Regions from separate parts of the Priestia sp. 53B2 genome, predicted to be linked through region 1. Evidence: a T-box and tRNA genes for the amino acid it is inferred to sense, from the RefSeq annotation. Region 1 holds a T-box; the other holds one or more tRNA genes.

What was found. The T-box of region 1 lies ahead of ileS (isoleucine--tRNA ligase). A T-box ahead of a tRNA ligase gene usually reads a tRNA of that ligase, here a tRNA-Ile.
Region 2: it has a tRNA-Ile gene. The T-box ahead of ileS (isoleucine--tRNA ligase) is inferred to sense a tRNA for this amino acid. The anticodon was not compared.

The regions. Positions count from the first base shown of each region.
Region 1 covers NZ_JBLZXA010000030.1:228,474-235,629, reverse strand. Annotated here, with positions in the region: gene ACN6NE_RS25835 (DUF6985 domain-containing protein) at 1-186, shown strand, start outside; gene ACN6NE_RS25830 (sunset domain-containing protein) at 841-2,226, shown strand; gene ACN6NE_RS25825 (phosphorothioated DNA-binding restriction endonuclease) at 2,565-3,446, shown strand; gene ACN6NE_RS25820 (GIY-YIG nuclease family protein) at 3,549-4,535, shown strand; T-box leader at 4,625-4,866, shown strand; gene ileS (isoleucine--tRNA ligase) at 4,919-7,156, shown strand, end outside.
Region 2 covers NZ_JBLZXA010000008.1:735,352-742,507, forward strand. Annotated here, with positions in the region: gene ACN6NE_RS07160 (peptidoglycan D,D-transpeptidase FtsI family protein) at 457-2,634, opposite strand; gene ACN6NE_RS07165 (MFS transporter) at 2,796-4,073, opposite strand; gene sodA (superoxide dismutase SodA) at 4,203-4,811, opposite strand; tRNA gene ACN6NE_RS07175 (tRNA-Ser) at 5,009-5,101, opposite strand; tRNA gene ACN6NE_RS07180 (tRNA-Ile) at 5,113-5,189, opposite strand; tRNA gene ACN6NE_RS07185 (tRNA-Asn) at 5,193-5,267, opposite strand; tRNA gene ACN6NE_RS07190 (tRNA-Met) at 5,308-5,381, opposite strand; tRNA gene ACN6NE_RS07195 (tRNA-Asn) at 5,383-5,457, opposite strand; gene ACN6NE_RS07200 (DUF456 domain-containing protein) at 5,520-6,005, opposite strand; gene ACN6NE_RS07205 (DUF1189 domain-containing protein) at 6,353-7,144, shown strand.

The DNA of each region.
Region 1 (7,156 bases):
CATTCCATCTTAGATTTAAAAAAATTAGTGGAGCCCACTGAATTAATCGTAAGAAGAGTAAGGAAGAATGGAAAAAGAAGACTGGGTTTACTTTGCGATGTTTCTTGGGATATTGAAAATGGAATAGGAATTAAAATGGAAGATGAAGGTGTAGAAGAAGTGGGGTATCAGGATATTGTGTTGTAATTGATCTAATGGATGTTAATGATGCTATGGATAAGGAAGATTACCTTGCAAATATGGAGCGTAAACAAGAATACTACAAGAAAAAAGGAATACCATTAATTTTGTGGGATACTCGTAAACCTATTCCGGAAATCGTCTAATGTAATGAATAGTGTAGATTATTTAGAAAAAATTCAAATAAAACTATAAAGGACAACAAGTATTATATTAATTTAAGTTGATACAATTAGTTATTAAATATCAAAGACCTTATTTATATTAAATAACTACCAATAGATAAAATAAGGAACTCAACGAATAAAACCATCGACTAAGCCTTAGTTGATGGTTTTTCATTTGTATAGCACTGTTAATAAGGAACATTTCCTTGCTTAATTACAAAAATAAGAACAAGAAGGAGTATGAAAATGGAAATTAAGCTGAAAATATTATACTCATAACATTTCATTCCTTCTTTTAATCTTTTCATTCCCTTCATAAGTGCAGGTCAAATCTAAAATAGTCCTTTTAAAGAAATTAAAGGAAATATAGTACCCGTTTATACAACATTTTATTGTAAGATAGATTAGTTGCATATGAAAATATTAGTAAGTTCACACTAACTTGCCTATTAATTAGTGTAAGGAATCAAGAAAGAGTGAGGGAAAGGTCAAAATGTCTAAGACAAGGTATAAGAACCAAAAAGAATCCAATGAAGCAATTGCGAAAGCTCATATAGAGAATGATTATACAAATAGTCAGAATAAGCTGTTGCTAGTATCAAAAGTTAATTACGGAAAAATAAATTCAAAGGTATACTACTCGTCAGTAGACGACAAAGGTATGAATCTTTATGAATTTAGCAAGAACGCTGAACGAAATTTAATGTTAATTGAGCGGTATGAATGGTCTGATTTCTCTAGTGCTACAATTGACCATACCATTGCAAAATCAGTATTTACATTTATAGGTCATGATACAAATATGGATATTACAATAGAAGTAAAAGGAAAGGAAGTAGAGCAAGTTATTCGTAACCATTCTTCTATGGAAGTTAACGTAGTAAAAAGACCCGTCTGGACTAAGGTATTAGGATATCGTTCACAGACAAGCTGGAAAATGTTTATGGCTTCTACTGTTTACACCTTAATTCTTTTATTCATATTACATGCCTTATTACCGTCAGCTACTCATAATTTTATTATGGGACTAGCTTTACTGATTCTGTTTTTAAGCATCATAGGATTATTTATTGGATTAATAAAGCCAAAGTGGGTATTGCCTAAATTTAAAATCAAAACAAGAAAACGTGTATTATTTTCTTATCTATATTTAATTCTTAGTTGTTTTTTTATTGCCGGAGTCTTTAGTGATGGAGAATCAACTTCTACTCCTGCTTCAACTCAAGTAAGTTCTGCGCAAAACAGTGTCACTGTTGCATCTAAAAAAGATGGTGCTGATAGCAGCAAGCAAAAAGTTGAAAAGAGTGATAGTGATAAAGCAGTAAAAGAAGAGAAAAAACGAAAAGCCGAGGAGCAAGCAGCAAAAGAAGAAGCAAAACAAAAAGCTGAGGAGCAAGCAGCAAAAGAAGAAGCAAAACAAAAAGCTGAAGAGCAAGCGGCAAAAGAAGAAGCAAAACGAAAAGCCGAGGAGCAAGCAGCAAAAGAAGAAGCAAAACAAAAAGCTGAAGAGCAAGCGGCAAAAGAAGAAGCAAATCGAAAAGCCGAGGAGCAAGCGGCAAAAGAAGAGGCAGAACGAAAAGCTCAGGAGCAAGCGGCAAAACAAGAAGCAGAGCGTAAAGCTCAACAACAAGCAGCTAGTCAACAGACTACAACTAGCAGTTCTACTAGCAGCAGTGGAAATTATAAGCCATTTGAAAACGATCCGAGTGATGATCAACAGTCTAATATGTCTTGTTCGGGTCAAATCAAAGGTAATAAAAATTCGAAAATTTACCACGTACCTAGCGGAGCTTATTATGATAGAACTCAAGATAATATTGTTTGGTTCTGTTCAGAAGCGGATGCACAGGCAGCTGGGTATAGAAAATCCCAACGATAAAAAAATGTATGCAACCTTTAAAAGCGCTCCTATATGTTTCTTGGAGAGCTTTTTTCTTTGTGAGAGATTATTTAATGTAGGTATTAAAGACACAGAACGAGTAAGTTTTAAAAGTAGAAAAGGTATCAAAAAAGAATTCTTTGAACAAAACAACTTAGATAAGAAAGTATTATAAAGTAGCGTTTTATAAATGCCTCTGTAAATAAAATCCCCTTGATCATTTAATGGTGTCATATAATACAATTAGTTATTATACTTACATTTATTAATACTTTTTCAAAGACGGACTTAGCTCTAAGGTTTTTAATAGTTTTATAGATGGGAGTTAAAGCAAGTTTATGAACAGAGAAGAATTACTACAAAAAATAAAGAACTTAAACATCTGGAAAAAAAGAGATCAAAGAGCTCCGCACAAACCATTACTAATACTGTATGCCTTAGGTCAGCTCCAGGAAAAGCAGCAAATGCACCTGCCGTATAGCGAGGTGAAAATCCCTTTAAAAGAGCTGCTTATGGAGTTTGGACCTTCTCGCAGTTCCTATCATCCGGAGCATCCTTTTGTTCGTTTGGCAGGAGATGGAATATGGGAGCTAAGCGAAGAAGTTGATAAGCGTAGCTTTACAGATAAATATTTGTTGAATACGAATATAGTAGGCGGTTTTAAATCGGATGTTTATAATCTTTTTGCAAATGATCCTGCGCTGCTTCAAGATGCAGCGCAATTTTTATTAAATGAGCATTTTCCGGATACGATCCATGAAGATATATTAAGAGCCGTAGGCTTGGATTTTGAAACACAGTTAAAGAGAAGAAGAGATCCAAAGTTTCGAGAGAAAATTCTTCAAGCTTACGGATATAGCTGCGCTGTTTGTGGTTTCAACGTTCGTCTTGGACATAATTTAGTTGGGGTAGAGGCCGCTCATATTAAGTGGCATCAAGCGGGAGGTACAGATATTGAAAGTAATGGAATCGCGTTATGTTCAATGCATCATAAATTATTTGATCGGGGAGTTTTTACTTTTTCCGATCATAATGAGCTGCTAGTGGCAACTCAAGCGCACGGGACGAATGGATTTGAAGAATGGCTTATGAAATTTCACGGGCAAAAGCTTAGAGATCCTATTCATCCGGCGTATCAGCCGAGTGAAGATTTTCTTGGGTGGCATGTTAGAGAAGTGTTCAAGGGACCTGCTAGATATCAAGCAGGTGATATAAATTAATTTTTGTGAATGATAGATTGCTGCGTCTATAATTAGGAATTGATTTACATATCGTGATGTCAGTTAAAATACGCTAAAGAAGATATAAACGGGGGAAGAAAGATGCTACGAAAAAGCGGTGCGAAACGAATACAAACTTGGTTTTATGATGATGATCCAAATGGGATTAAAGTATCTGAGGTACCGAATACAATGATACAGGCTGTATTTATTCCTAGAAATAGTTTGAAAGATTTAAAGGGTGAAAGTGAAATAGAAAAGCCCGGCATTTATTTTTTATTTGGAGAAGATAAAGAGGCATATATTGGAGAGGCAGAAGTGGGATATGAACGTTTAAGACAGCATGCTAGTCCATCAACAGGTAAAAGCTTTTGGGATGTGGCCGTGTTAATTGTCTCTAATGCTTCTCAAGATCAATTAGATAAAGTTGATGTAAAATACTTAGAACACATTTCTTATCTAGCAGCCATGCGTTCTGGTACATATAATATTAATCAAACCGTTCCCACAAAACCATTTGTGCGTGAATTTAGACGAGACGACCTGACAGATATCTTTAATGTTATTAAAGTATTACTTGGTGGGTTAGGCTTTTCAATTTTTGCGGATGCTTCAAATGGAATAGAATATGAAAGCGAAGCTGTACAGTCTGGTGACATACCAAATATTGAAGCAGAGCAAGCGATAGAAAAGGTTGTTCGAGTTGAGACACATTTGTCAGAAGATATAAAATCAGTAATAGTAGAGGACGTTCTATATTGTAAACGCCGAGATGCGTATGCGACCGGGAAATATGTTAGCGATGGATTTCTTGTCTATAAAGGAGCTTTGCTTGCGAGCGAACAGCAGCTAGAAGGAGCTAAACTTAAAAGGCAGCAAGACCATATTAATACTTTCTTAGCAAACGGTGTATTAGAAATAAAAGGTGGTAGATACGTGCTGGTACAAGATCAAGTTTTTTCTTCTATATCAGCTGCGGGAGTGTTTGTGACACAGCGAAGAAGCAGTGGAACTTCTGAATGGAAAGATAAGAACGGGATAACAGCGCGTAATAAAATTGATCGAATGTTAAGTGCAGAAACAGAATAACCTAGATCTAAATCTTTTGATCTCAATAAGTATTTCAAAACATTGACATTCCCTTCCAAAACGCATACAATAGCTACTAATAAAAGCACACAAATTCGTTGAAGAGAATCAGTACGCTGCAAGTTTGTTCCACAGAGAGCCGGTGATAGCTGAAAGCCGGTGTTCAAGCTGCAGGGGAATATCCTCTCTGAGAAGTCAAACTGAACGATAAGTAAGTTTGAACGGTAGTCTACCGTTAAAAAGAACGCGTATGATTGTACGTTGCTGAGTGCTATTGATGAACGGATCAATAGAAGCCAGGGTGGTACCGCGGTTAAAACCCGTCCCTAGTCATAGGGACGGGTTTCTTTGTGTGCTTTTAACTTTAAAAGGAGTGGTATCACATGAAAGAAGTGAATGTAAGGGAGTCTTCGCAAGAGCGCGAACAGCGTATCCAGCAGCAGTGGCAAAAGGGAAATGTGTTTCAGCAGTCGGTTCAAAACCGAGAAGGGCATCCTTCGTTTGTATTTTATGAAGGACCTCCGACAGCAAACGGTCTTCCTCACGTCGGGCACGCGTTAGGTCGGACGATTAAAGACGTAGTGGCTCGTTATAAGACGATGACGGGGCATCAAGTGATTCGAAAAGCAGGCTGGGATACGCACGGACTGCCGGTTGAACTCGGTGTCGAGAAACAGCTCGGGATATCTGGGAAGCATGACATTGAAAAATACGGCGTGGAAGCTTTTATCAACAAGTGTAAAGAAAGTGTATTTGTGTATGAAAAGCAGTGGCGCGCATTCACGGAGCAGCTTGGCTATTGGGTTGATATGGAAGACCCTTACATCACCTTGGAGAATTCATACATTGAAAGTGTATGGAACGTGCTTGGCACGATTCATGATAAAGGACTTCTTTATAAAGGCCACCGCGTATCACCTTATTGCCCGAGCTGTCAAACGTCGCTGAGTTCGCATGAAGTAGCGCAAGGGTATAAAGATGTAAAAGATTTAACGGTAACGGTGAAATTTAAAGTGAAAAACCGCGATAACGAGTATTTTCTAGGCTGGACGACAACGCCTTGGACGCTGCCGTCAAACGTGGCACTTGCGGTGCATGAAGAGATGAACTACGTTCGCGCCCAGCAAGGCGGCAGCGTGTATATTGTGGCAGAAGCGCTTGCAGACAAAGTGTTAAAAGGAGAGTATACCGTTTTATCTCAACATAAAGGAAATGAATTAAAAGGGATGGCGTATGAGCCGCCGTTTAATTTTGTGAAAGTGGAAAAAGGGCATGAAGTAGTGACGGCTGATTACGTAACGGATCAAAACGGAACAGGAGTTGTTCATTTAGCACCTGCATACGGCGAAGATGATTACAGAGTTGTAAAAGAAAACGGCTTTTCATTTGTGAACGTGGTGGATGAAAAAGGACAGTACACATCTGAAGTGCCGCCGTTTCAAGGGCGTTTTGTAAAAGACTGCGACGTTGATATCGTACGTTATTTAGCGAATCAAGACGTGCTGTATCATAAAGAAAAGCATGAGCACAGCTATCCGTTTTGCTGGAGATGCGACTCGCCGCTTCTTTATTACGCAAATGAAAGCTGGTTTATCCAAACGACGGCGTTAAAAGAACAGTTTTTGAAAAACAATGAAAGCGTAACGTGGTACCCGGATCATATCAAGCACGGCCGCTTTGGCAACTTTTTAGAAAATATGGTGGACTGGAACATCAGCAGAAAACGCTACTGGGGAACGCCGCTGAACGTATGGGAATGCGGGGGATGTCCGCATCAAGTAGCGCCAAAAAGCATCAAAGAGCTTCAGAAACATGCGTCTCATTCCTTTGATGACAGCATTGAACTGCATAAGCCTTATGTAGATGATGTGCAGCTGATGTGTCCGGTCTGCAGCGGAGAAATGAAGCGAACGCCGGAAGTCATTGACGTTTGGTTTGACAGCGGGTCAATGCCGTTTGCCCAGTATCACTATCCTTTTGAAAACAGCGAGCTGTTTCAAAAGCAGTTTCCAGCAGACGTTATCGCAGAAGGAATTGATCAAACGCGCGGCTGGTTTTACAGCTTGATGGCAGTTTCAACGCTGTTTACAGGAAAAGCACCGTATAAGCACGTTTTGTCTCTTGGCCACGTCTTAGATGAAAACGGTCAAAAGATGTCTAAAAGTAAAGGAAATGCGCTGGACCCGGTGGATCTTATTCATACATTTGGTGCCGATGCGCTTAGATGGGCGCTTTTAGCAGACAGTGCGCCTTGGAATCCGAAGAAATTTTCAGAGCGCGTCGTGCAAGAAGCGAAGTCAAAAGTGATTGATACGCTCGTGAACGTGTATGGTTTTTATGTGTTATACGCTAAGCTTGACGGCTATGACCGGGAGCAAACGTATGAATTGAAAAAAACAAAATTGGATGAGTGGATTCTTTCACGTTTGCATAGTACGGTTAAGCGTGCAACAGTACATCTTGAAGATTACGGGTTTACAAGCGCGGCTCGTGAAATCGCGGTATTCATTGAAGAGCTAAGCAACTGGTATGTACGACGTTCCCGCGACCGTTTTTGGTCAGAAGGGATGGACCGCGAAAAAGCAGCGGCTTACGATACGCTCCATGAAGTACTAGTGACG
Region 2 (7,156 bases), on a different contig from region 1:
CCGACTATTAATTGTGTTTTAACTCAATGTAAAGCTTTTGTAAACGAAGGTCTATCTGCGTGTTTTTTAGGTAAAAAACTAGTTCTTTTGACCCTTAAATTCAATTAAAAACCATATATGTAAAGATTTATAACAAAAAAAGAAGAGGTAGGGACATAACTAAATTAATTCAATCTAAAGATGGGTAAAGTAGATAAATAAGCCAGTATGAATCACTTTCGATACCGCTGTTGATTTTCGTGCAAGGCTTCGCTTTCCACGGGCGACCGGTGAGCCTCCTCGTCGCTTCCGCTTTTCCTGCAGGAGTCTTCACCTTGCCCTCCAATCAACCGCTAAAAGCACCTACATACACGAAATCTACGTCCACCCTACCAATAAAAAAATCCGAACAAAGTTGATTCTTAATCAACTTCGTTCGGATCTTACTTCAACTAATATGCTTTTGTCCCAGCCTCTTTAATTGGCGTCGTTTGCAATGACAGCCTGTTGATTCTCTTCTTGGTCTTTTACTTCTTGTTCACCTTTTTTCTTTAAATCAAAATACGTATCGAGCGCAGAACGAGCAAGCTCTTTTGTAATGGTATTTGGTGCACTTGGCACAAATGCCGATGGTACCACGACAGCTACTGCAATTTCAGGATTATTTGCCGGAGCAAAGGCCACAAAGTTTGAATTATTAACTTTAATCGGATCCCCTCCGCTTGGGTTTTTCTCATAGGCTTGTGCCGTTCCTGATTTACCAGCAGGATTATAGTTCGCTGTATGGAAAGCTGCATACCCTGTACCGCCTTGTTCTTGCGTAACGCGCTTAAAGCCATTTTGAACATCTTTAATGTATTCTTCTTTCATCGTAATACGATTTAACACATCAGGTTCAAATGAATGCTGCGTACCGCCAATTTCATCGGTTTTAATCGTTGATTTTCGGATTTCTTTTACTAGCTGCGGCTTGATGCGATACCCTCCATTAGCTATTGCAGAAGTATATTGAACAAGCTGCAGCGGCGTGTACGTATCATACTGACCAATTCCTAAATCAAGCGCCGTACCTGGAACATCGCTTCCGCCTTGGACACCTGTTGATTCGTTATCAAGGTCTATGCCTGTTGATACGCCTAAGCCGAACTGACTGTAGTAAGAACGCAGTTCGCTGAATGTATCAGGTTTAATCGGTAAAGTCATGTTTTTATGATACTGTAACCCAGCCATAGCCATTACCGTTTTAAACATAAAGACGTTGGATGAATATTTTAACGCAGATGAATACGTTAAGGGTCCTAACCCTTCAGCCTCAGCTGATTTTTTAACCGGTGTTCCTTTAATTTTTAACGGTTCATCAACGAACACTGTGTTTGGCTTAATAGCTCCTGAATCTAAGCCGGCTAAAACCGTTGCTCCTTTTACAACAGAGCCCATTGTATAAGATGTTGAAATATTTCCTAATGCAAAATCTTCTATTTTAGGCGCTCCAGTCTTCTTATCAATGGTGTATTTTTTACCTGCCATTGTTAAAATTTCTCCTGTGTGAGGATCCATCATAATAACAAAAGCACGGTCTAAAAATTGCGTTCCTTTCATTTGCTTTTTGGCTAAAAGCTGGTCCGTAATTTGTTTTTCTACTGCTTTTTGAAGCTCCATATCAATAGTTAAAACCAAATCACTGCCGCGTTCACCTTTAGACACTTGAATTGTATCAAGGAGATTTCCTTTTTTATCTGTTACATATTGGACTTTTTCTTTTTGACCGCTGAGCTGAGCTTCGTATTGCTTCTCTAAATAGCTCGTCCCAACTTGGTCATTTCGGCTATAGCCTCTTGACAAGTAATACTGTACTTTATCTTTAGGCAGTCCTTCGTTGGCAGATGATACATTTCCAAGCAAAGTACGAAGAGTACTGTTTTCTGGGTATGAGCGATCCCAATACGTTGTTGTATCAACACCTGGAAGTTCATCTAAGTGCTCACTTACAACGGCATACTCTTCATTTGTCACACCGCTCTTAACAATTTGCGGGGTGTTAGAGTAACCTGCTTCCATTTGGCGCTTAATAGCGAGAACTTCTAAATCACTCTTTAGACTTTCTAAATCTTTTTTAGAGATGCGGTCTAACTGACGTTGATACAGTTCGTCATCAGTCATTTCACCATCTTGAACTTTTTTGCGATCAGCTTGCGTAATTTTCTGTTCCGCTTCTTTTGGGTGAAGCATAATCCAATAATCCTTCATATCGCGTTCTGTAATTTTTACCACATTTTTAGCATCTTTATTCTTTTTATTTTCTGGAATATCAATCACATTTGTGGTGTAAGGAACATCGATCATAGTGGCTAACTTTTTAGCGATGCGCAGCCTTTCTTCAGCTGTATTTCCTTGAAAACGAGTATATGTAATCGTATTTAAAGAGGTATTATCTACAATTACGCGGTTATAACGATCGTACATTTTCCCTCGAGGAACAGGCGTACTGACCGTAACGTCCTGTGTTTTTTCGACTTCTCGTTCGTAATTCTCACCGTACACAATTTGAACAAGTCCCAACCGCAAAATTAATACGGAAAATAGGGCAAATACGGTCAAGAAAAGTAAGTTCACACGAAAAGGCACGTGACTTTTTCTTCTTTTTTTCTTTTTCATACCAACACCTACACTTTATAAAACATATATACCATAACACCATAAAATCAGACATTTAGCAAATAAATAGACACCTGGCAGGTGCCTATTTACACAACGTATTTATTCTAAAAGAAAAGCGAGACATTTTCCATAGTACAAATGAAGGAGCTCACAATACTCTAAGCTGGAGACTCTCCGTCTCCTTCATTTAATACCGGAGGAGTAACAGTCGTTTCTTTTTTGTGCAGAGGCTGTGAGATATGTCTCACACAAAAATAAATGATCGCATGCCCTGCTCCAACAATAGCTAACAAAATGGGAATACTTTTTGCTTCATCAAAAAATAGTACAGCTATTAAAAACAAAGATATGGAAACGACGCGCCCAATATTCAGAAATACTTCTCTGACAACAATGTATTCAATTCTTTTTGAAACAACGTCTTTCGCTCGTCCAATCACATCGTATGTTAGAGAAATGAATGGAACCAACAAAATAGGATAGGCAATGGCAATACAAACAGCATATATAATTAACTTTGGATACGATAAGTTAAAGATAAGCAAAAAGACTGCTCCATAGAGAAGGAGGCCCCCTGTGAAGATAAATCGAAGGCGATTTTTTTGCTTAATAAATCTTGAGGCAACATAGTATCCTACAAACGCAACCGCTGAATTCACCAGTCCATATGTTCCTAAAGCTAATTCACTTCCCGTCGTAATAAATACCATGACGGATACAACAAAAATGAACGTACCTTCACGCAACCCTTGAAAGAAATGAGCCTGCAATATTCGATTCCAGTCTTTATTGACTTTTCTTTCAGCCCATACTTCTTTAAATTTGTATACTCCTTCCGCTGCGCGTCTTGTAATAAAAAAACTAAGCACAACGGCACCGATAAACAATAGCAAAGATACACCAAATACAATTTTATACCCAAGTGATTCATACAAAGCGGAAATAACAAAGCCCGCTCCTAAAGGACCAATCATCCCTGCAAAAGAGTTTAAGATCCCTAAAAATCCGTTAAAAAAGTCTCTTGTATCAGGTTCTGTAATTTCAAAAGTTAGCACATTAAAAGCTAGCCAATAAAAGCCATATCCTATACCCAGCAGTCCACCAAGCACTACTAAATACTCGGCTGCGTTAGCTCCACTGACTAATACAGCGATATAAAAAACAGCTAAAAAAGATACACCTAACCTTAAAACCACAACACGGTCAATTCGTTTGGCCCATTTACCTGCTAAAATAAACGTAAGCGGCTGAAGCACCACTACCGCTAAATTATAAATAGCGAGATCCGAAAATTCGCCTGATTGTTTCCACAGATAAATGTTAACAAACGAATTGGAAATTGAAATAGCCAAGGCATAAAGACCGCCTATAATTAAAAGCAAAAGTAAATCTTTACTAACTTCTACATCTCCAACTACTTTTTTTAATAAAGCCATATTAAAAAACTCCTTTTCTCTTCTACACCTAGTGTGTGAAAAAGAAAAGGAGATATGTAAAAGAATTGGAAAACAAAAAAGCCAGTAAAGGTAATAATTACTTTACTGGCTCTTGAATACGTCTTCAGCTTATTTTGCAGCGTCGTAACGCTTAGCAACTTCGTCCCATTTTACAACATTAAAGAATGCTGAAATGTAATCTGGACGGCGGTTTTGGTAATTTAAGTAGTAAGCGTGCTCCCAAACGTCTAGACCAAGAATTGGCGTTTTGCCTTCCATTAATGGGCTATCTTGGTTTGGTGTGCTTGTTACTTCTAATTCGCCGTTGTTTACAACTAACCAAGCCCAGCCAGAACCGAAGCGAGTTTTAGCTGCATTTGCAAATTCTTCTTTGAATTGATCAAAGCTGCCGAATTTGCTAGCGATAGCGTCTGCTAATTCACCAGTTGGAGCACCGCCGCCGTTAGGGCAAAGGATTGTCCAAAATAATGAGTGGTTCGCATGACCGCCACCGTTATTGCGTACTGCTGTACGGATATCTTCAGGAACAGCATCTAAGTTTGAAATTAACTCTTCAATACTTTTGCTTTCTAAATCCGCTTTGCCTTCAACAGCAGCGTTTAGGTTTGTAACATATGTGTTGTGATGTTTTGTGTGGTGAATATTCATTGTTTCTTTGTCGATATGTGGTTCCAGTGCATCGTATGCATAAGGTAGTTCTGGTAATTTGTAAGCCATGAATAATTCCTCCTTCAAAATATGTAAGCATTTTGGCGCAAAAGCACCATATACGTTTAGATTAGCAAATTTACCCTACTGTTTCAAATAAAAAGTTTCTAATCCATGATTTATATTTACCTAATTCCCATTCGCTATTCTTTTAAACATAAAAAAAGCTTCTTTTTCTCAAAAGAAGCTTTGAATAGACAATAGTATGGCGGAGGAAGAGGGATTCGAACCCCCGCGGGCTTTAACACCCCTGTCGGTTTTCAAGACCGATCCCTTCAGCCGGACTTGGGTATTCCTCCAACCCTATAAATGGTGGACCCTGCAGGACTCGAACCTGCGACCGGACGGTTATGAGCCGTCTGCTCTAACCAGCTGAGCTAAGGGTCCACATGGCTCCACAGGTAGGACTCGAACCTACGACCGATCGGTTAACAGCCGATAGCTCTACCACTGAGCTACTGTGGAACAATATGAATTATGTATGTCACAAACGTAAATTGGAAAATAGCGGCGGAGGGGATCGAACCCCCGACCTCACGGGTATGAACCGTACGCTCTAGCCAGCTGAGCTACACCGCCATGGCTCCACAGGTAGGACTCGAACCTACGACCGATCGGTTAACAGCCGATAGCTCTACCACTGAGCTACTGTGGAACAATATAACATTTACTAGCGACATTAAAAATTTAACATGTTTCTAGCCTAAAGTCAATATATTATTTTAAAACAGCGTATAAAAAATAGGCAATCATCAGCAGTTGAATAAATCCTTTTGAAATAGCGCCACTAAAAAAGCCAATAACTGAACCTACTCCAATTTTTACTGCGTTGCTAATTGTGGTCCGATGAACAATCAGTTCTCCTACAATCGCTCCGATAAACGGCCCTAAAATAATTCCAAATCCCGGAATGACAAACGGACCCACAAGCAGCCCAACTGTACTTCCCCAAACACCTGCTTTAGTGCCTCCGAATTTTTTCACACCAATAATATTAGCTATATAGTCTGCTAAAAAAAGTGCGACAACTAACAATCCTTGTATCACCCAAAATAACCAGCTATAGGAGCTAAAATCATAAAATAAACCGTATATAACAAATCCTAGAGCTACGAATAGCACGCTTGGGATGATGGGATAAACCAACCCAACAAACGATACAACAAAGCTAATGATAATTAATGTCCAACATAAAATAGCCATGTCCGCACCTATCCTTTTTATTATTACTATTTATCATACAATAATCACTCCTATAAAGAAAGACCTTGCACGACGATTCCTTCCTTTATTTTACTTTCGAATACCTCTTCAAATAATGATTCTCGAGTGTACCTCTACAATATTAACAGCACGGTCCTCAAGCTGTCCGTAATATCCCCAAAAACAATGACGGCAAAACCTGTACATATACGCATAAGATGTGCTTGTGACAAAACGCTCCACCGCATCATTTTAATTGGTAACGGTTTCTAAAATCTATTGTAAACCTTAAATTTTCGCTATAAAATAAGGTATAATCAGAATCTTCAATAAGAGGAGGCTTTACAATGAGCATGCTGAAAAAGATGGCATGGAGTTTTACTTCCTTCAAAAAAATAAGGTCGCTTCGCTTTGAGCATACGAATAAAACAATTGGCTTTGTGCTGTTTTTAACATTTATTTCTTTGCTGCCTACATTTTTCTTTATGACTTTGACGATTGTAAACGGCTATCATATCGCTACTACAGATCTTCCGAAATCTGTTTCTTCTTTTTCTATTTCAAACTCACAGCTTACGTCAAGTCAACCTTTCACTAAAAAAGTAAACGGTACCGCTTTTATCTTAAACCCCTCACAGTCTATTGAACGGTTTCATTCCCCTGCTCATGCAATTGGTTTTTTAAAGGATGGAATTTACATCACGACTAATTCACAAACACAAACGTATTCATATGAGTTGCTAAACTGGCATCATAAAGATAAAAATGAACTGTTAAACTTGCTGCACGAACAAAAATTTTCTTTATACATACTAGTCCCTATCGCTATGCTTTTACTGTACGTATTAACATCTGGACTAAACTTCCTTTCTATTACCTGCCTTGCTTATCTTGGAAAACTGATTGGACTCATTACTAAAAAGCAGCTTCCTTTCAAGCAGCTATGGGCACTGAGCGCTTATAGTACGGTAGCCTTCACGCTGCTTTATACGCTTTTTGAAGCTTTTTCTTCGTCTCTAGCAACACATAGCTCTCTTTACTGGATAGGAACATTCTTCATTTACTTGTTGCTCGTCACAAGGGTTCCTATAAGAAAAAAGGTAAAACCTAATAAAGAGGCTGGGACAAACGTATTTTAGTTGAAGGAAAAT